Regions from separate parts of the Acidaminobacter sp. QWL-03 genome, predicted to be linked through region 4. Evidence: riboswitches for the same ligand, from Rfam matches in the RefSeq annotation. Region 4 holds a riboswitch; each other region holds the start of a gene.
What was found. A riboswitch is a leader RNA that binds a small molecule or an ion and turns the genes downstream of it on or off. The one in region 4 is predicted to bind cobalamin.
Positions count from the first base shown of each region.

Region 1: it holds a riboswitch for cobalamin, as region 4 does, so the genes downstream of both, cobT (nicotinate-nucleotide--dimethylbenzimidazole phosphoribosyltransferase) here and AC4PHM_RS13070 (ABC transporter substrate-binding protein) in region 4, are expected to answer to the same signal.
Region 2: it holds a riboswitch for cobalamin, as region 4 does, so the genes downstream of both, AC4PHM_RS15515 (ECF transporter S component) here and AC4PHM_RS13070 (ABC transporter substrate-binding protein) in region 4, are expected to answer to the same signal.
Region 3: it holds a riboswitch for cobalamin, as region 4 does, so the genes downstream of both, AC4PHM_RS15415 (energy-coupling factor ABC transporter permease) here and AC4PHM_RS13070 (ABC transporter substrate-binding protein) in region 4, are expected to answer to the same signal.

Region 1 covers NZ_CM178752.1:1,170,464-1,175,868, forward strand. The annotation lists gene bfr (bacterioferritin) at 34-501, shown strand; gene tnpA (IS200/IS605 family transposase) at 778-1,179, shown strand; gene AC4PHM_RS05325 (RNA-guided endonuclease TnpB family protein) at 1,195-2,412, shown strand; gene AC4PHM_RS05330 (hypothetical protein) at 2,499-2,912, opposite strand; cobalamin riboswitch at 3,004-3,187, shown strand; gene cobT (nicotinate-nucleotide--dimethylbenzimidazole phosphoribosyltransferase) at 3,297-4,424, shown strand; gene AC4PHM_RS05340 (SWIM zinc finger family protein) at 4,534-5,256, opposite strand; gene AC4PHM_RS05345 (DEAD/DEAH box helicase) at 5,253-5,405, opposite strand, start outside.
Region 2 covers NZ_CM178752.1:3,357,612-3,363,016, forward strand. The annotation lists gene AC4PHM_RS15505 (precorrin-8X methylmutase) at 1-111, shown strand, start outside; gene AC4PHM_RS15510 (hypothetical protein) at 376-1,116, opposite strand; gene AC4PHM_RS15515 (ECF transporter S component) at 1,100-1,618, opposite strand; cobalamin riboswitch at 1,762-1,948, opposite strand; gene gap (type I glyceraldehyde-3-phosphate dehydrogenase) at 2,211-3,290, shown strand; gene AC4PHM_RS15525 (foldase protein PrsA) at 3,491-4,378, shown strand; gene AC4PHM_RS15530 (polyphosphate polymerase domain-containing protein) at 4,649-5,383, shown strand; gene AC4PHM_RS15535 (DUF4956 domain-containing protein) at 5,384-5,405, shown strand, end outside.
Region 3 covers NZ_CM178752.1:3,336,635-3,342,039, reverse strand. The annotation lists gene AC4PHM_RS15430 (ATP-binding cassette domain-containing protein) at 1-276, opposite strand, end outside; gene cbiQ (cobalt ECF transporter T component CbiQ) at 273-1,055, opposite strand; gene AC4PHM_RS15420 (energy-coupling factor ABC transporter substrate-binding protein) at 1,039-1,335, opposite strand; gene AC4PHM_RS15415 (energy-coupling factor ABC transporter permease) at 1,357-2,097, opposite strand; cobalamin riboswitch at 2,228-2,423, opposite strand; gene AC4PHM_RS15410 (ABC transporter ATP-binding protein) at 2,572-3,579, opposite strand; gene AC4PHM_RS15405 (ABC transporter permease) at 3,579-5,318, opposite strand; gene AC4PHM_RS15400 (ABC transporter substrate-binding protein) at 5,318-5,405, opposite strand, start outside.
Region 4 covers NZ_CM178752.1:2,782,804-2,788,208, reverse strand. The annotation lists gene AC4PHM_RS13080 (ABC transporter ATP-binding protein) at 1-671, opposite strand, end outside; gene AC4PHM_RS13075 (FecCD family ABC transporter permease) at 677-1,729, opposite strand; gene AC4PHM_RS13070 (ABC transporter substrate-binding protein) at 1,776-2,735, opposite strand; cobalamin riboswitch at 2,843-2,974, opposite strand; gene AC4PHM_RS13065 (thioredoxin family protein) at 3,460-3,705, shown strand; gene AC4PHM_RS13060 (thioredoxin family protein) at 3,794-4,009, shown strand; gene AC4PHM_RS13055 (Lrp/AsnC family transcriptional regulator) at 4,167-4,604, opposite strand; gene AC4PHM_RS13050 (ribonuclease H family protein) at 4,820-5,380, shown strand.

The DNA.
Region 1 (5,405 bases), 1.6 Mb from region 4:
TGTACAAAACATTAAAATTTGGGAGTTGAGCGTATGAAAGGCAACAAAGAATTGATCGACGCGCTAAATGGTCTACTGTCAGATGAACTCACCGCCGTCAACCAGTACATGGTCCACTCCGAGATGTGTGCCAACTGGGGCTATGAAAAGCTACATAAGCATTTCGAGAAGCGAGCTATTGATGAGATGAAGCATGCGGAAAAACTAATCGGCAGGATTTTGTTCCTGGAAGGCATTCCAATTGTAACCCAGCTTAACAAGGTGCATATTGGCAGCGACACCATCAAGCAGCTGGAAAATGACCGCCTGGCTGAGATGGACGCCGTCAAGGCCTATAACGACGCGATCGTCCTGGCCGGCGAGGTCAGAGACTTTGCCACCCGCGAAATCCTCGAGTCCATCCTTAACGACGAAGACCGCCATCTGGACGGCATCGAGGAGCTCCAGGACCAAATCTCCCACATGACCCTGCCAATCTTCCTCACCACTCAAGTGAACTGATTTATCACTACCCAACAATTTTAAACAAAAAGCCAGCCTCTGCCGATGGTCATCCATTTCCACAACACATCGCAAGGGGCTGGTTTTATTGTTTTGCACCCTCTATTCAATTGTGCCTCCTACTGGCCCTTTCGCTTGATTAAATAACCGCGCACACCCGTGACTTCAGTCGTGGGTTAGCGGCGCCTTATGTATAGTTATGAATTAAATTGTAATCCTTCAATTTACTTTGTTACAACATAACCGTATGTTATAATAGTACTGAGGTGTTGTGGAATGTCTAAAGTAAAAAAAGGTCGAGGTTATGTCTACTCTATTCAGTATCATATTGTCTGGTGCGTCAAGTATAGACGAAAAGTTCTGACTGGCGCGGTAGAGGAAAAACTCAAGGAAATCCTTTTTAAAATAGCGGATGAAAATGGATTTACAATTGAAGAATTTAACTGTGATCAAGATCACGTTCACTTGCTGATCGACTGTAAACCTCAGCACTACATTCCCAACTTCATTAAAGCGCTCAAAGGTGTCAGCGGCAGATTCATGTTTGAGAATTGTCCGTGGCTAAAAGATAGCTTTGAGGATGGGCACTTATGGAATCCAGGTTATTTTGTCGTTACGGGTTTCGAGAATATTGAAGCTCAAGTTGAAGCCTATATACAATCACAAAAAGAAAAATAGGGCGGTGCTGAGAGCATGCGGATTGAAAAGGGCTATAAGTACCGAATACAACCCAATAAAACTCAGCAGGTACAACTCGAGACTATGTTCTCAGCAAAGCGCTTTGTTTGGAATCATTTTCTGAAACTGAACATGGATCGGTATGAGAAGAAGGAACACCTCATCCCTTACAATAAGATGTCGAAGCTGCTCACTGAGCTCAAAGCAACTCATCCATGGCTCTATCAGTGCGAAAAATCTGTTTTACAGAACACTCTTAAAGACCTAGCGAGTGTTTATTCACGCTTTAATAAAGGTCCAAAGAAATACTCGAAGAAAACCCTGGAAAAAGCAGCGCGGACAGGTAAAACGCTTACCTTTTATGATCTGGAAGGACACCCGAAATTCAAATCCTACAGGGATTTAGTCCAGTCCTGCAAAATGAGCTGGACCGGAAACAATATCGAGGTCAAGGAAAAGGAAGTTCAGTATACCTCCTCCGGCAAGTATAGAAAGCAAAACTGCAAAATCAAACTTCCAAAAGTAAAAGATGTTAAAATTGCCTATTCAAGACCCTATCAGGGTAGACTGGTATCTGCATCGGTCACCAAAGAATCAGATGGAAAGTATTACGTCAGCCTGTGCTGTATTGAAATAGAGCATGAGCCAGCTGCTGCGACGGGTGCAAACGTTGGCATCGATATGGGCTTGAAAGCGTTCTATTACACCTCTGACAAGGAGGTCGCGGCAAATCCAAAATATTACCGAAAATATGAAAAACGCATGATCAAAGAACAGCGCAGGCTTAGCCGTCGTCAGGAGGGCGGAAAGAATCGAAACCGACAGCGCGTCAAAGTGAGCCGTTGGCATAAGCGGGTTAGAAACTGCCGAAAGGATTTCATTCACAGGCTGAGTACATCGCTGATCCATCGCTACGATCAGATCTTCATAGAAGACCTAAATGTGAAAGGTATGATGGGAAGCAGAAGACTGGCAAAGAGCATTGCTGACGCGGGCTTTTCAGAGTTCTTCAGACAACTGGAGTACAAGGGTAAATGGAATTATAAGCTGGTACACAAAGTAGACAGGTTCTATGCGTCTAGTCAATTCTGCTCTGAATGTGGTCATCAAAGTGAACAGACAAAGGATTTAAGTGTAAGGCTATATCAGTGCGAGATATGTGGACTAGAAATCGACAGGGATTTCAACGCAGCCGTCAACATTTTAAAAGAAGGATTAAGAATCGTAAGTTAACGTAACAAGAACCGCAGGAACTGTGGGGATCGCTTGGTATATTTCGCATCGGTGGATGTGAGGACCCAAGAATCCCGTGACTTCAGTCATGGGTGGTTCAACTCACTCCCAGGCTTAAACCTGAGCGCTGACCAATCCTCATCCAGTGCGATCTGTCTGACAGGTTCAAGGCCAAGGTCCTTAAAAGCGTCCCAAAAGTTATCCCGTCTGAGATCCGACTTGTATCTCTTGGACGATTTTTTAGGATACGCCACCCAGATCAAACCGGATGGGTCCATAGTGCTTTTGAGAATGGGTTTAATTTCCGCCAGCTGCGCTTGGTCCCTCGCAAAGCACAATACAAAGAGGCAGGTTTCACCAGGCGGATCAAAAAGTACTGTCAATTGCTCCTGCCACTGCGCTAATACACTGCTGAATGCTTCAGGGACATTGAAAGCAAATATTGAAGTCTGATCCTTAACGTTGAGTTTCTTTAAAAGCTCTGCCGATGGTTGATCCATAACAACGCTCCTCCCATAATTACTTTCACACATCCAAATTATACCTTTTTGCACTTGATATCTTCAAAAATTCTGTTAGAATCATATTAATTGAACATGAACGCTCTTAGGTGCCCCATGCTGGGGAGAATAGGGAAACCGGTGAAACTCCGGTACGGACCCACCACTGTAAAGGACGAGTCTTTCGCTGATCCACTGGCTTTCGCCGGGAAGGGGGCGAACTAAGACGCTTGAGTCCCTTGAGTCAGGAGACCTGCCTAAGAACAAAAGTCTTTCCTGGGTAACGGAGAGCAGCGGAGATGACGGCAAAGTCCCGACCACAATACTTTTTATTGTGGCGGGACTTTATTTTTTTACCAAAATTTGACTTGGAGGAGATTTAAAATGACAACCGAACTTAAAACAAACAAATTTCACGGCCTGGAAGCACTCAAAAGCGCAAGCCCCGAAGCACTCGAAGCGGCAATAAAAGAACTTGCCAGCGGGATTGAAGCGCTGGATCAGAATGCGGCCGCCGGCATGCAGCAGCGACTGGACTCCAAAATTAAGCCCCTGAGAAGTCTTGGCGTCTTAGAAGACATTGCCCAGCAAATCGCGGGGATTATGGGCACCCCTAACCCAAAAGTTAACAAAAAAGCCGTCCTCCTGATGGCAGGCGACCACGGCGTCGTTGTGGAAGGCGTAAGTGCCGCGCCACAGGAGATCACTGCCCAGATGTTTTACAGTTATCTGAGAGGAGAAGCCGGCATCAACGTCCTGGCAAGGCACGGAGGCGCGGAAGTCATCTGCACGGATATTGGCATAGTCTCCCCTTTGGATCCTCCAGTGCTCATGGCCAACCGCGTCAAAAACGGCACGGACAACATTGCCCATGGACCAGCCATGACGAGAGAAGACGCTATGCGTGCAATTCTTACCGGCGCGAGAATCGCCTCAGAAGCCATTGATTCAGGTGTGAACCTCCTCGCTACCGGCGAAGTCGGTATTGGAAACACGACGCCGAGCGCGGCGCTGATTTCTGTCTTCACCGGACACAGTGTCGAAGAAGTCACAGGCCGCGGCACCGGACTTAAGGATGACGCCCTCAAACATAAGGAAAACATCATTCGCCAAGCGATCGAAGTCAACCAACCTGACCCTGCTGATCCAATCGGTGTGCTGTCCAAAGTCGGTGGCCTTGAAATTGCGGCGCTCTCCGGCGCAATCCTGGAAGCCTCTTACCGGCATGTTCCTATCATCCTGGACGGTATCATCTCCACCGCCGCGGCCCTCGCAGCTGCTCAAATCGCGCCTCTTTCAGCAGCCTACATGATCTCCTCCCACAACTCTGAAGAAAAAGGCCACGAGATTGGCCTGAAACAGCTTGGCATTAACTTCCGTCTCGACTTCCATATGAGATTGGGTGAAGGCACAGGCGCCGCTCTTATGTTCCCTATGGTTGAGGCTGCGCTGAAGATCGCGGATGAAATGGCGACGTTTAACGCTGCTGGTGTTACGACGGGGGATTTTTAGGCAACTGGCACTCAGTCTAATTTAAACGAAAAAGTCCCTTTGCCGATGGTTGTGAGAACCGTGACCATCGGCAAAGGGACTTTGTTTTTGTATTTAATTAATTATTGCTTTACAACTCTAATCCAAAGTGGTCTTCCAACTCTTCCGCTTGGATTTCCCGCTCGCTCTTCTTCCCGGCATTCTTCAGCATGCTTTCCAGCTTGGCCTCCATGGACTTTTTCACCAGTTCCCGTCCGTCTAAATGCCTGAGTTCGAAGAACAACATGGGGTTCTGGTCCAGCCTGGCGCCGACGCCGTAAAGCACCGCGGCCACGTGCTTACACATGCTGGCCCAGTCCGGGCAGCTGCAGTCAAAATGAATCTCCTTGGGGGATGGAAACAACCCATACTTACGGTCCTGAAACAGAACCTCCAGCGCTTTTGGAAATTTGCCTTCGACCAGCTGTTCCAGGGAATCAATCTGATGATTGCACAGCGACGTGATCTGCGCCCATTTGTCGTCGCTTAAGGTGTCGATGCTTATTTCCACTTTGTAGGGCTTCGACCGGCTGCCCTGGACCAGTGCGTCGACGCGGCCTTTGGTGATTTTAAGGTCCAGGACGGTGTTGCTCTTCACGTAGCTCTTGCCCCGTCCAATCCTGTTGCTGTAATCCGCATAGCTCTCCAGGTTGGCATTCCAGGCTTTGCCCCACCACGTTCTGGCCAGGGTCCGTCCCTCGATGATCACCGGCTCAGCCTCAGGATTCTGCTTCATCAGCTTTTGGAGTCCCTTCTGAGCCTTGGCCTTTTTCTCAGCGACCGTTTCCGGCCTTCGATAATTATAGAAACTCATGAGACATCACTCTCCAGACTGAGCATGGCCACCAGTGTCTCATTGCTGTATTCCGTGATCCACTGCTCGCCGCTGGTCTCTTGTAAGAGTTCACCCGAGAGCTTTTGCTTTTCCTCTATGATGGCGTCAATTTTTTCTTCGACGGTGCC
Region 2 (5,405 bases), 570 kb from region 4:
GAATCCAAGGATCAAATCATGGCACTGGAAATTCCACATATTGTGGCCAGAGGGCGAAAAGGCGGCAGCAATATAGCGGCTGCGATTTGCAATGCTTTGCTTTATCGTTGAAATCTTGCTTTTGTGTTGGAGTTTCAAAAAAAGGATTTGAAAAAGCCGTCAGAGAACTCGTTAGTTTGAGCGATCTGGCGGCTTTTGGTTTTGAAACGAATATTGTCCCGCTTTTATCTGGCAGAGGTTCAGGTGACGTCCGCAGGGTAGTGCATAGAATGGCGGTGACGACTTAGCGGGTTTCGTCGGCTAAGCAGGGACCCAGGGAACCAATGAAACCAGAGGAATTAGTGAAACAATTGGAACAATTTTAAATAATGATTCCTAAACCGCAACAGAGCCAATAGCAAAACACGGTACATTAAACCGAGTCAAATCCAGCGTGGCCTGATCTGAGGTAAACAAAAGCGTCGTGCAGGTGCCGGCAGACTTGTGGAGATCTACCAGTGCTTCGGCGCCGTGGTTAAGCGCCAGCGTGCCGCCTGCCGCCGTCGCCAAATCACAGCCTTCTGCGAAAATACCCCTTGAGCCTACAGGCCAGATTTCGATGACTTCCGGAGAATCCAGCAGCTGACTCAGTGTAGAGAAATCCGCGATCTGACTTTCGTCATCTGCCAACTCCTGACCGACTTTGGGGATCCCGGCGATAAAGACATGGCATCCTGGCCTGGACTTTCGCTGCTCAAGGGTTCTGTTTTGAAGCATCCCAATTGCCGTCATGCCCAGGGCGGTTTGCTCGGTGGGGACATTTTTTTCTGTACTGATGGTCAGCGGAAGATCCGGGTAACCCGCTTCTGCCATGGACTCGCGAATGCCTTCCAATAGGGCTTCTCCGGTAGGGTCTGGCTCGCAGCAGATGGCAGCAGTCAGGGCTGCGGGAATGGCCCCGGAGGATAGCACTTCCATCAGGACAACTCGGGTTGTCAGCCGCGCCACGACCTGTGGCGCGGCTTTAACCTTATCAAGGGGCTTTAATCCAATACCGCCGCAGGAATCACAGGCGATTGCCAAAAACATGTCCCGGCTGATTGGATGCAGATCCAAATCCCTATATTTTTTGGTCACTGACAATCGCCCCAGCCTTTTTAAGCGCGTTTGATTTTTCCAAGGCAAGATGGACCATGAAGGCCACAATGACATTGATCAGGCTGCCAACAGTCAGTGGCAGCACCATGGCAGCGAAAAAGCCCATGCCAAAGCCAGGGAGCAGCATCAGCATGGCAGGCGAGGCAACGCCGTTGAGAAGTGTGGCAATCACAACCGCGAGATAACGGCTGACTTTTCTGAACAGGAGCCCGTAAACCCAGCAAATGACGGCCATTTGAACGCCAATCAGGAGGTGGATAGGCAGCGTCAGTGGAAAACCTGCGCTGGCCGCAGTCATAAGATGGCCCAAAAGTCCAATAACTGCACCGGGAATAGGACCAAGAAGTGAGGCTGCCAGAAAGGCCGGCATGGAATCAAAGGCCACGGTGCCGGTAGGGCTTGGCAGTTTGATGACTGAGCCAATAAAGCATAGGGCAATGAATAGGGAGAGCAGGACGATTCTTTTGAGATTGTTTTGCATACGATTTACACCTCATTCAAATTTTGTTTTGCAAGGCTACAGATGGCATTTGAGGGCAGAGAAAACAAAAACAAAAAAGCCCGCGGCTATTAAACCGCGGACTTTACCATCATCCAATCCCTACTGTTCTCTATGAACACAAAGAACATACAGTATTTCAGGCAGGTCTCCTGGCTAAGGGTCATTGTGCTGCCTCGCCTTCCCAAACCGCAAAACAGCGGAGGTGGCATGCTGAGGGCACTCGCCATTTACAGTGACGGGATCGCTCAGGACTCTCACCTGATTCCCTATTCTCCCAAGTAGTTGGGCACCTGAATACGTTGATTCACTTGTCTGAAACCTTTGCTAAAAGTAGTGTAGCGAAAAGTTCACCGGGCGTCAAGTCAAATATATTTTGTTTTTTTAAAATCAAAAATTCTTTTGCCGATTGTCACAAGTTCCAACGTCAGACATTTCAATGGATACAGCTTAGATTTACATTTTGGTGGACGTATAAAGTCCCGCTGGACAAAAATCGAAACACCTGCTAAATTGGAATTATAGAAGTGATCATAAAATCAATTGCATAGAGTATGCAGAAGGAGTGTTTAGTATGATTAAAATTGGAATCAACGGATTCGGACGAATTGGAAGACTTGTTCTGAGAGCGTCTATAGCATATGATAACGTCGAAGTGGTGGGGATCAACGATCCCTTTGTGGACGCCGAGTACATGGCTTATATGCTGAAGTATGATTCGGTCCATGGAAAGTTTGACGGCGAGGTGACTGCCGAAGCGGGCAAACTTTTTGTCAACGGCAAAGAAATCAAGATCTTCGAAGCCAAAGATCCTAAGGACATTCCGTGGAAATCCTGCGGTGCGGCATACATTGTTGAGTCCACCGGTGTTTTCACGACTCAGGAAGCCGCGAAGGCTCATTTGGAAGCTGGCGCCAAGAAGGTCATCATCAGCGCGCCATCCAAAGATGCGCCCATGTTTGTTATGGGTGTAAACTCTGATCACTACAGGCCGGAAATGGACATTGTGTCCAATGCTTCCTGCACCACAAACTGCCTCGCACCCCTCGCCAAAGTCATACATGAGCATTTTGGCATTGTGGAAGGCTTGATGACGACGGTGCACGCGACAACGGCAACCCAAAAGACGGTCGATGGTCCATCCAAAAAAGACTGGAGAGGCGGCAGAGCTGCCGCGTCGAATATCATCCCATCCTCAACAGGCGCTGCCAAAGCGGTTGGGGAAGTCATTCCCGAACTGAAAGGCAAATTGACAGGCATGTCCTTCAGGGTGCCTACGGTCAACGTTTCTGTGGTAGACCTGACCTGCCGACTTGAGAAGCCGGCGACTTATGAGGAAATCAAACGAGTCGTTAAAAGCGCGTCAGAAAACGAACTGAAGGGGATCCTCGGTTACACGGAAGACGCTGTTGTCTCAACGGATTTTCTCGGTGAATCCCGTGTATCTGTCTTTGATGCCAACGCAGGTATCAGCCTGAACGAGCACTTTGTCAAATTGGTTTCCTGGTATGACAATGAATGGGGTTACTCCAATAAAATTGTCGATTTGATCTGCCATATGAATGCCGTTGACCATACGGTTCTTGAAATTACAAAAGAGAACAGAAAATTGAAGGATGCAGTTGCTGCGAGCACGAATTCAAGAGCGTCATAATCGAATGGTAGAAAAAAGAAGAAACTCGGTGTCTGACACCGAGTTTCTTCTTTTTCAAGTCATAGATGCTTTGTCGCTAAAATGTCTTTTTATTTTTCTTTTCAGGTTCAATTAAGGATGGTATTCTAAAATGTAGAGAAAAGGTCTGCTGAGCGCTATAAACCATCGGCAGTAGAAAAATTGAAAGGGGCTAGTTTAGAGTGAAGAGCAATTTCAGAGTTATCATGGTCGTCGTAGTGATTATTACGATGCTCGCGGGCAGCGTTTACATTGGAGCGGGTGCTTTCAGAACGGCAGGCAGCGGGAACACAGTGGCGACAGTGGGTTCGGAGAAGATCACCAAGGACGAACTGTATGACTACATGGTCAAGCAGAGCGGTCAGCAAGCGATTGACACATTGGTTTCAGAGAAGATCATTGAACTCGAGGCAAAGAAAAACAACGTCACAGTTGAAGCGGCGGAAATCGACGAAGAGATCGCGTCCTATGAGGAAATGTACGGCGGCAAAGAGGCTCTCGAGAGCGCGCTGGCTTCCAGCGGCTTTGACATGGATTACCTCAGGGGCAATATTGAGACGAACCTCAAGATCAAGAAGATTCTGGAGCCTACCATTGAGATCACGGATGCGGAGATTTCTGAGTACTTTACAGCGAACAAGGCATCTTTTGACCAGCAGGAGCAGGTCAGCGCGCGACACATTCTGGTTGAGACTGTTGAAGTCGCCAACGAAGTGCTCGGCAAGCTGAATGCTGGCGACGATTTCGCGGCGCTCGCGAAAGAGTATTCTGTTGACACTTCCAACAAGGACAACGGCGGGCAGCTCGGCTTCTTCGGCAGAGGACAGATGGTGCCGGCTTTCGAAGACGCGGCATTTGGCGCTGAAATTGGCAAAGTCGTCGGTCCGGTTGAGACGGATTTTGGCTTCCACTTGCTGATCGTGGATGAGAAGAAGGAAGCGGTTGAAGCAACGCTGGACAGCAAGAAGGAAGAAGTCCGCGACGTGCTCCTCGACCAGAAGATTCAGTCCCAGGTCACGACTTGGCTGGACGAGAAATACAAAGAGTACGACATCAACATTACTTTATAGTTCACACAAGATGTAAAATTAAGCCTTCCGGTTGGAGGGCTTTTTTTTTTATGAGCCTATTGATGCAGAAGTGGAAGAAGGTGTCAGACACCTTTTTCCACTTCATGATGGAAGGCGGTGTCTGACACCTTCTTCCTTCAGACACCTTCTTCCACTTCCCTGCTTTCGTTTCGCAAATTCTTCCCGCCTTTTAAGGCTCCTTTCAGGTTGGTGGGCTATGATGAACTCATAAGAGAGAGGCACACTCTATTCTGTCAAGAGGTGATTCAAATGATCCAAAGCGCAAAGCCGCAAACCGTATTCAAGCGCTATGAGAAGAAATATCTGCTCAGCCGCGACCAGTATGACCGCCTGCTTCCCTTGCTTCAGACAAAAATGATCCAGGATGACTATGGGATGCATACGATCTGCAATCTATACTTTGATACACCGCAGTATGATTTGATCCGGACGTCTATCGAAAAACCGGTCTATAAAGAAAAGCTCAGGCTTCGCAGCTACGGCGTTCCCGGCGCGGACGACAAGGTCTTCATTGAGCTCAAAAAGAAGTATAAAGGGGTCGTTTACAAAAGGCGCGTGAGCGTTTCATTAAGAGAGGCTGCCGATTATCTCGAAACCGGCAAACACCCGGAAACGGACAGCCACGTCCTAAGTGAAATCGACTGGTTCCAGAACATGTACCATACGATGCCAAAGATCTTCATTGCCTACGAGCGCTGTGCCTACTTCGGTGACGAGGATCCCAACCTGAGAGTGACTTTTGATCAGGGGATTCGCTTTCGCGAGACAAACCTCGATCTGTCCTTTGGGGACTGGGGGCGTACGCTTCTTGAAAGCGGACAAGTGCTCATGGAGATCAAGATTCCCGGCGCCATGCCGCTCTGGATGAGCAGAATGCTGTCTGAACTTGAACTCTATCCGGCATCCTTCTCAAAATACGGGGTCTGCTACAAAGAACATCTAATCGATGAAATGTTATCTAAGTGCATCAGGGAGGCGGTCTAAGTGCTTAACAGTTTATTCTCGA
Region 3 (5,405 bases), 550 kb from region 4:
GTCGTCCGGATTTTGAAACACTATACCGACCCGCTTTCGGTGCGCCATCATAGCGCTGCCCCCATAGGAGATCGCCTGGCCTCTGTAAAGCACATCACCCGCACTCGGCCTCAGCACCCCGTTGAGGTTCAGGAATAAGGTCGATTTTCCGGAACCGTTCCCGCCCAAAATTGCGGTGGTTTGGCCTTCTTCAATCTCAAGATCCACCGCGTCCAGTGCTTTTTGCCGATGGTCATAGGCATAAGTCAGATTTCGAGTTTCCAATATGACGCTCAAACGAGCCCACTCCTTTCAAGCCATACCGTCGCACCTGCCAGCAAGGCCATTGCCGCGGCACCCCAAACAAGTGCGCCGCCCGACTCGTACTGCTTCTCAAGCTGCTGAAAGTCGCCGCTGTAACCACGGGACTCCAGCGCGTCATGAACCCTGTCGCATTTGATATAGACCCTCAAAAATAAGCTTGCGATCAGCTGTCCCGCTGAATGAACAGACCGTTCAAAGGTGACATAACCCAGTCGTGAAGTCTGGGCGGTTTTCATGGTTCTGAGCTCCGTCAAGAAGACGAAAATATAACGGTGCATCAACGACATCAGGGCGATCAGCAATGTCGGCATTTTAAATTCCTTCAGCGCCCAAAAAAGGTCGGACATGGGGGTTGTCAGCAGAATGAAGTACATGCCGCTGACGGCTGCGAGGCTGCGTAGGGTGGTATCGAAACCATCGGCAAAAGCTTCTGGGTCTATGCCAATAATCCTGCCGAACATAGACCCGCCAATGATTAGCGAAGTCCCTTCAGCATGAGCCTGCAGCATTAGCGGAAGGACAGCCATGGCAAGAAATCCGAGAGGCAGGGCCAGCAATTTGAGGTAGGCGCTGACACGCAGTTCCGTGCTGCGAAGCGTTAAGGTCCCTATGATAAAAATCATTATGAAACTAAACTCAGCATGATCCGCCAACAGCGGGGTCACGGTAGCGCAGAAGCCAAACAGCAGCTTTGACTTTGGATTCACCCTTGCAATTCGGGCTCTGAGCACTGCATCATCCCTGCTGAGCACGACTGTCAACCTCTTTCTTGCCGGCAGTCATCCTGCCCAGGATAAACCCTAATGCACCTGCTCCAATAGCGGCCTGCAGGCTGAACACCAAAGACTCCACTTCGCCGCTGGGAAGTTCAATCAGAGGCTCGAACCAAGGCACATATTCCGGATCAATGGCCATAACCGCCTCTTCAGCCATGCCATCAGCCCCCGAGAACTCGGCATTTTTTAAAACTATGACGGGTACAGCCGCGAGTAATAGGGTCAACGCAATAAAAATCAGATTTTTTTTCAACATGCTGCCGTGCTCCTTTCGCTTTTACGCTATGACTTTAAGCGCTTTGAGCGCTTCGCCGTTATATTTTTCAAGGACGCTGAAAACAACTACGGTTACCAGTCCTTCACTGATGGCCAGAGGAATCTGTGTCAATGCGAAAATGCCAAGAAATTTGAACAGGGACGTCATAACGTCGCCATCTGACGGATGTGCCAGGGCGAGCTGCGTTGCCGTAACTATGTAAGTCATCATGTTGCCCGAAAACACTGCCAGAAAAACGGCTGTGCTGCTTTTCACTTTTAAGCGCTTCATGAGCTGATACACTAAAAACGAAACCAGAGGCCCTGCAATGCCCATGGCGAAGGTATTGGCGCCCAGGGTCGTCAGCCCGCCGTGGGCCAGAAAAAAAGCCTGAAACAGCAGAACTATAACGCCAATAATGGCCATGGCTGAGGGTCCAAATAGAATTGCGCCAAGGCCAACGCCTGTCGGATGGGAGCAAGTTCCCGTCAAGGAAGGAATTTTCAGTGAGGACATCACAAAGGCAAAGGCGCCGCACATGGCAATCAGCACCAGAAATTTTTGCGAGACCTCAACTTGCCTTTTAATCGAAAAATATCCCGCCACCAGAAACGGCAGGCTGATAAATCCCCAGATCAGTGCCCACAGCGGGGGCAGAAAACCCTCCATAATGTGCATGGCTCCGGCTGGTGCAGCAGCCAAGAGGATCAGGGCGGCGGCTGACGACAATGCAATTGCTGTCTTGGCTATTTTTGTATACATTATGACACCTCCATGAATTTGGGCGCGAAGGCATAAAAAAAACTCCGGCGCATTAAAGCGTCAGAGTCATATTGCGATCATAGAGACATAGCATGCCTCATCATAACCTTTTCCGTCTCCACGCAGAAAAATGCTAACTACAATAAAGGCAGGTCTTCTGGCTCAGCTTCATCATACAATCTTGCGTCTTCCCAATGGACTAGCCATCAGTGACATTAAGCAAGTGTACTCCACCTTACAGCAACGGGGACTGCGCGGGATTTTCACCCGACTTCCCTTTTAATTGCCAGGATTTCTCCTGGCAAACCTTTACTGGATTCATTCAATTGAGTCAAGCATAAATCATCACTTTGGCCTTGTCAAGAAGTTGAAGGAAAACTTTCACTCTGCCAAGGCCAGTGCGCTCCATACCTATAGCACCTTGAACATTGACCCATAGTGGCTTGGAGGCAACCCTAATTTTCCATTTTTCCGTCACACCCACGCCAGCTTCACCACGTCATTCACCACGATTTGACTTTTTTGCGCTGTGACGATTTCAAAACCATCGGCAGAAGCCGCACTTAATAACTGGTAACGACATTCAAGGCCGTCCCGGCTCACCCGGCCCACTCTATAAGCCCCCTCGTCCTTCTCCCCTGCTCGAACCAGAACGACGGATTCCGGCCTGTAGCAGCGCCTCAGGATCTGGATGCCCTCAGAGCGCTCTTCCCGAAGTTCTATAATGGGCAACGCCCCATGTCCCCCCAGATTTGACAGAGCCTCCGGCAGCGGCAAGAGTCTGCCCAGCATCCGCCCTGCCAGAAGAGTCACTGGATGCCGGTATAAGTCTGCAGGTGTCCCGCATTGAAGCTGTCGTCCTTCACTCAGAAGCATGATGCGGTCCGAGAAAGCCATTGCTTCGCCGGGATCGTGGGTCACCAGAATGATGGTAACCTCATAACTGTCGCGAATACTGCGGATCATCTGCCCCATGCTGGTGCGCAGCGCCAGGTCCAGACTTGAGAAGGGCTCGTCCAGAAGCAGCACAGAAGGCTTGACCGCGAGGCCCCGGCCTATGGCGACCCGTTGTCTCTGACCACCGGATAATTCTCTTGGATACCTGTTTTCAAGGCCTTCCAGCTCCAGCAGTCGAATCAGTCGCTGCAGCTCCGCCGTGATTTCTTTTCGGGGAATCCCGCGAATGTCCGCGCCATAGCACAAATTGTCCAGAACGGTCATATGGGTGAACAGGGATGGCTCCTGAGAAATGTAGACTATGCCCCGCTGCTCAGGAGGGAGCCCGGCCATGTCCCTGCCATTCAGCTCAAGACCTCCGCCATCAGGCCGTACCAAACCGGAAATCAGCTTAAGCAGCGTCGACTTGCCTGAGCCGGAAGGCCCCAATACCGCTACCAGTTCCGGACGGGAACACTCAAAGGTAATGTCCTCCAGGACTTTTCTATGCTCATAGGTTTTTGAAAGCGCCATCAGTCGCAGCATTATAGGGTTTCCTTTCTGTAGTCAGAGCGGTTGATCCAGGATTTTGAAACGGCATGAGCCATCAGAAAAAGGCTGCCATTGATTAAAATAAAAATTATGGTATACAGGCTGCCCCTGAACAGATCTCCGTATTCCAGCGCGGGGATCAGCAGCGCTCCCAGAGTGGTGATTCGACCGCCGCTGGTCATTTGCGTAGAGAAGGTTTCTGTCAGTGACATCAAAAAAGCCAGGGAAAAGCTGAGGATGAGCGGCGGCAGCGTCGAGGGCAGCAGCACTCTGATAAGATAATCCAGAGGCCGTCCGCCCAGGGTTCTTGCCGCCTCTTCTTGGGCATGACCCGACTGGCTTTGATACTGGAACTGAAGCCCCACAGCGTAAGGAACGACTATGGCAATATGACAGATTACCACGGAAAGCCAGGAGCCGTAATAGCCCAGCCGGATGCTGGCCATCTGTGCCCCCGTGATCAATACTACACCGGGAAACAGCAGCGGCAAAGCCAGGATCACCATGGCTGCGGATCGCCCCTTCACAGCCTTCTTTTTCGAGAGGGCCCTCCCGGCGCAAAAACCAGCAAAGCTCGCCAGCACCCCGGTGAGCCCTGAGATCATCAGGCTCTGTTTTAAAGCCTTCTGCAGCATGGGGTCAGACACGACGCTCAAGGCGCGCCTCACAGCACCAGAAAAATCAGGCATGAGCTGAGGGAATCTCAGAGAGGGTGACAGACCATAGAGGAGAAACCAGACCATAGGTAACAAAATCATTAAGGCATAGAGCCAGGCTATCATCAGCCTTGAACGTTCCCCGGACCGCGGGGTCACACCAAGCTTTCGACTCAGCGGCGCCAGCCAGTGCTTATAGCCCAGCCCTCGTTTAAAGGCTTGATGCAGCAGCGCGACAAAAAACAACGTCAAAACCAGGCACAATACTGCCAGTGTGATCACCAGCGCCATCCGCTCCGGCAGTCTGTGAAGGTCTGGGTGAAGAAGCAACGCATAGTATCTGGCAGGCAGCAGCTCGGGCTTCAATGCTCCAAGCCACACCGGCACCTCAAAGCTGCCAAAAATGAAGGCAAACATGACGCCACCTGCCAGCGCAAGGAGTCCGGCCGACGAAGGCAGATACAGGCTGTGCCACAGGGTCAGGCCGCCGGCGCCAAGGGTTCTGGCTTCGAGCTCAAAGGTATTGCGGATTTTGTCATAGTACGGTTTCAGGATCAGCGCCGCGAAAGCGCTGCCTTTCCATACATACGGAAACCAAAGTCCAAGGCCAAAAGGTGTGTAAAGGAAGACTGGAAACTCAGAGGGCGTTTCAATCCAGTGCCACTGGGCTGCCAACCTTGCCAGAAATCCAGATTGACCCAGCAGCGACTGAGTCGCCAGCGCCACGACGCCGTAAGGCAAAATCACCGTTACTGCGAGGCAGAGGCTGATCAGTACTTTCATGGCCAGGCGACTGCTTCCCGAGAGCGCCCAGGCTATGAATGCGCCCATAAGGACAATCAAAAATGCGGCCGAGGCGCTGAGTCCGGCAGTGTAGACCACGTCCCGCCAAAAATCCGGACGCTGCCACAATGACGAGAAATAATCCAGCGTCACCGCTCTCATGTCCAGGATTGGCACATAGCCCAAAGCAAGTTTCAAAACCTCAGCCAGTCCAAACACCAGGCACAGCGCAATGGGAATCATGGCCGGGATCAGCTGTGCCCAGAAGCGCCACGTTGCCCGGCGCCCTTCCATTAGTTCGCTCCAGTACGGACGCCTACGCCAGCCATTTCCGACCAGAGCATTTCAATCCAGTCAATGTATACTGCCTTAAGTTCTGGC
Region 4 (5,405 bases):
GGCCCCTCTTTGTAAACGCGGCCATCCTTCATCATGAAGACATAGTCGCTGAACTCAATGGCAAAATTGAGGTCATGGAGAATCGCCACCACAGTGATGCCGCGCTCCTTGGTTAGCTTTCGCGTGAGACGCATCAGTTCGATCTGATGATGCAGATCAAGATGGGCAATGGGCTCGTCCAGCACCAGAATCTCAGGCTCTTGGGCAATGGCCCGGGCAATGATCACGCGCTGCTGTTCGCCGCCGCTGAGGCTGTTGATGGGAAAATCCCGCATTTCCCAGACACCTGTTGCCCTCATGGCGTCCTCGACAATTTTGTGGTCCAGGTCCGACTCCGGCTGAAATCGTCTCAGATGCGGATAACGACCCATCATGACCATCTCGTGAGAGGAAAAGTCGAACTCAGTCGCGGTGACCTGGGGCACTGAAGCTATGACCTTGCTGAGCTCCTTGTGGGAGTAAGACGCGAGGTCCCGGCCGTTCACCGTGACGATCCCTTTGCCCGAATGCACCATCCTGGTCAGGTTCTTGACAAACGTGGACTTCCCGGAACCGTTTGGTCCGACTATAGTCGTGAACGAGCCTTTACGGATGCGCATGTCCACGCCATTCAACACCGGCGTTTTGGAATACGCGAAGTGTAGACCTTCGACGAGAATTGGAAATTCCATTACACTCACCTCACACTCGACCGCGTTTTATTGCGGTACAACAGATACAGGAAATACGGCGCGCCAAAAACTGACGTTATGATGCCAATAGGCAGCTCTCCGGGCATGATCAGGGTTCTGGCCAGTGTGTCTGAAATCACCAGGAACGTCGCGCCCCCTAAGATCGAAAACGGCAGCAGAGTCCTGTGATCCGGGCCCGAAATAATCCGAACCACATGGGGGATGACGAGCCCCACAAAGCCTATGATGCCGCTGACCGAAACCGCCGCCGCTGTGACAATGGAGGCCACCACCAGAATACTCTTCTTCACCTTTTCAGTGTCCACACCGACACCCTTTGCGCTCTCCTCGCCTATGGCAAGGGCATTGAGATCCCTGGCATACATCAGCAAGTACCCTGTGCCGATGGTGATTGGCACCGCAGCCACCAGAATCTGCATCCAGTTTGCCGTCGCAAAGCTTCCCATAGTCCAGAAAATGATGTGCTCCATTTCATCGCGGTTGAGCGACATAATCAGGGAAATCATGGAGGACAGCAGATAGTTGACCGCGATCCCCGCAAGCAGCAGCGTCACCACCGGCGTCCTGTTGCCGACTCTGCCGACGTTGTAAACAATGTAAGCTGCCATAATCGCACCGGTGAATGCGCCCACCGAAACAGAGCTGAGTCCGGCGATACCTGCATTGAAGCCTGTCACAATGACTAAGGTGGCGCCTAAAGCCGCGCCAGAGGAGATCCCAAGGACGAAAGGATCTGCCATTGGATTTTTGAAGATGCCCTGATAGGCTACCCCGGATACAGACAGGGCGCTGCCAACCAAAGCGGCAAGAAAGATGCGTGGCAGGCGGATCTTCAATAGAATCGCCTCGTGTGTGGGTTTTATTTCATCCAGTTGAATCATGGTGTCAAACAACGGAATTCTGGATAACAGAATCCTGGCGCTGTCCATGAATGAAATATCTGCAGAGCCAATTGCGCTTGCGGCGACAACGGCGAGCACGAGTCCTGCAGCAAGCGCCACAAGGCCTTGAATCAGCTTTTTATTTCGCTTTTTCATGCGTGCCACACATCCTTTTTTAGTAACGGGAAACATCCGTTTTGAATTAGAACAACTCCGGATGCATTATTTTCGCGAGTTCAAGCAGTCCCTGTGCAAGTCTGGGTCCCTGAAGATCAATGAGGTTGTTGTCGACTTCCACAAGACGGCCTTCTTTGACCGCCGTCAGCTCTTTGTAGCCATTCGTGGCTTCAATGCCTGCTTTATCGTCATTGTACAGTGAGCAGATCACGAACTCCGGATCTTTCTCCACGAGCTTCTCAATGCTGTATTTCCAGCCCTCCGTGTCATTGGCGACATTAGCGCCGCCTGCCATGGTCAGCATCTGGTCAATAAACGTACCTGCGCCGGCAGTGTAATCGCCGCTCTCGCCATACCCTACAACATAATAAACGGTCTTTGGTTCGACACCGGCTACTTTTTCTTCGACCTGAGCAACAGTTGTCTTCATGTCTTCGACAATGATAGTTGCCTGGTCTTGTTTGTTGAGGACACTGCCGGTCTGTGAAATGGCGTTGTAGACGCCTTCAAAAGTGTCATGGGAAGAAAGGTCGAGTACCTTGTAGCCCAGTGATTCAAGCTTGATGCGGACATCATCGTTAAACATGTTGGACACGAGAATCAGGTCCGGCTCGACAGAGGCTATGGTTTCAATGTTGGGCTCCGTGATTGTGCCGACGGAGAGGACATCCGCCACCTCAGCAGGATATTTGCAGTAATCGGTTCGGCCTACCAATTTTTCGCCTGCGCCTATGGCATAGACAATCTCAGTCGCAGCCGGTGACAAAGAAACGACCTTCATAGGCTCCTGTTCAATGACAACTGTTTTACCCGAGGCATCCGTCACTGTGAGCGGATACACGGTTACGGCTGCTTCTGCAGGTGCCTCTGCAGGCGTTTCAGCAGGTGCTTCGGCAGGCGTCTCCGGGGCAGGGGACTGGCATGCCGCCAGTGTTAAAACCAACGTGAGCATTAAGAGCAGTGACCAAAACTTCTTTTTGAACATTAAAAAAATCCTCCCTTTTTTAGGTGAGGACCGATACGGATAAGCTGGAAACCCTATTATATATAGGGTTCGCCTATGTAGCCGGTCAACCTCATCCTCGTGAGTTGATGTACCAGAAATCCTTCGGCTGGTTCCTGACTCGCGCGTTTCCAATTGCTGCGCTCACAGTAGCGGGACTGTGCCGGCTTCAAACCGGCTTCCCAATTAAGTCCGTAGACACCAAGGATTTATGTTAATTTCAGACCTATCATACCTGATCACAGAAAAAAATGCAACCCCGCTTGCATAAGTTCCGTTCTAAAGACTATCGGCTTAAATGGATCGCCTTCAGATTCACCATTAAATCCACAGTTTACCCTCTGGATGAGTGGTTTTTGTTTTCCCCACCTTCAGCGGGCTTTTACACATCCCATCCCCAAGAAAACTGAACTTTTACACAGTTCATCCACAGTTTCTGTGGATAAGTCGTATTAAGGGTGTTTATTCGACAAATTTCGATGCGAACACAGATTCGGTTATACACATAGTCCACAGGTTATCCACCGTTTTACACAGATTTTACACAAGGGATTCACAGACTTAGGGCTTTTCCTGTGGAAAACCCCATAATTTTACCGCCAGTCCGCTGCATCCCACCGCGCATCCGCCCCCAGTCTTGCTCTAAAAGTCCTTCGGGTGTACAATGTAGACAACATGAAAGCGCGTCATCCGGGAGGGATAACTTGTGAACATAAAAATTTACGGCCACGGCTGTGATAAATGTGAAAAAATGTACGCACTGGTCCTTGAGATTTTGGCTGAATACGACCTTCAAGCCGAGGTTGAAAAAGTAGAATCCCTAATGGAGATCTACAAGGCGGGTGTCATGACCACACCGGCCATGAGCATTGATGGCAAAGTGGTTTACGCCGCGAACGCGGTTCCGGGGCGCAGCAGCCTCGAAGCCCTTTTACTTCAGGAAAAGAAATAGACCCCCGGGAACTTTGAAAGGAGTCACGCCCATGAAATTGATTATTTATGATCAAGTGTGCTGAGGGTACTCGAAAATTGCGCCCATCGTGGATGAGGCCATACGACAATTGAAAGTTTCACTGGAGGTTGAAATCATAGCTGATATCCGGCTCATCAAGGCAGCCGGAGTTGAAATGATGCCGGCAATGGCACTTGAGGGCAAACTCCTGCATCAGGGCAGAACGCCTAATGTACGGGAAGCCATGACCATTTTAAGCAGCGCCCTCGCGGAGCACGGGATCAAAACTGCCCTCTACGAGTAGGGATCCACCTAAGGCTTTAAGCATAAAGGCTGCTTCGGGACACGGTATGCTCACCATGCCGCCGGAGCAGCCTTTTTAGTGGATTGTTGTACTGAAGTACGATTATTTGTGATTCAATGAGCTTCCATTAACCAAGGTGACGGCCTCGCGCAGAGGTTTAGTCAATCTTGAGTTTGGAAGTCTCTTTTAAAGTAGAGAGTGCGACGTAAGTGTAGGTATTTCGGGCAAAGTCGTTGATTCTCTCAATGACGTTCTCGAGCTCCGTGGTCGTAGAGGTTCTGACTTTGATTAAAAAGGTGGTATTTCCAGTGACTTTGTGGCATTCCAGGACTTCCGGCATAGCGACCAGCTTCTCGCCCATCTCCGCTATGCTGACATCCCCAAGTGGAATACTTATAAAGGACAGTAAGCCGGCATCAACCTCATAGGCATTCAAGACAGCTGTATACCCTTTGATGACACCTTCCTGCTCAAGCTTTTTCACGCGCTCCTTGGTCGCCGTGGTTGACAGACCAATGGTTCGTCCCAATTCAGAAATGGACAGCTTGGCGTCGTCCTGAAGGATTCTTAGGATTTCCTTATCTGTTGCGTCCATGATTTACTTTCCTCCCCCGATCGCGCCTTGCGGCTATTGCGCCTGACGGCTACTCGCGTCATTTGGCTACTCGCGCCACATTGGCTGTGGTCTCATTGAAACGATTATAGCCTTTTTTTTGCTTTTGTGCAATAATAGTCAATAAACCCTTAAATTTAACTGAAAATCATGCAATGAGATTTAAAAATCACTTGAAAGACAGGAGGCTTCCGTGCGTGAAACTCGTGACCATACATACAGACGGCGGCTGCGCCGGCAATCAATCGGATCAAAACTTTGGCGGTTGGGGAGCGCTCCTCGAATACAACGACAACGTCAAAACCCTCTACGGCGGAGAGATTGACACCACCAACAACCGCATGGAGATGACTGCCGTGCTGGAAGCCCTTAAAGTCCTTAAATCCAAGGATCTGTCTGTTGAAATCTATTCAGACAGCGCCTATCTGGTCAACTGCTTTCGAGAGCGCTGGTATGATAAATGGCGTTTGAACGGCTGGATCAATTCTTCCCGGCAGCCGGTCGAAAACAGAGACCTATGGGAAGCACTGCTGCCCTTGGTCGAAAGCTTCAGCAAAATAGAATTCTTAAAAATCAAAGGTCATCTCAATCTGAAAAAAACGACAGAAGTCCGCCAGTGGAAGGAAAAGATTGAGCGCTACAATGGACGCACCTATTCTGAGGACACCTTCAAGCATCTGCTCGAAATGAATGCCAAGGTTGACGCCCTTGCCAACCAAGGTATTGATGAGATGAAATTAAAGAGCCAGCCTATGTAGACTTTGCGCTCATTATACGCCACAC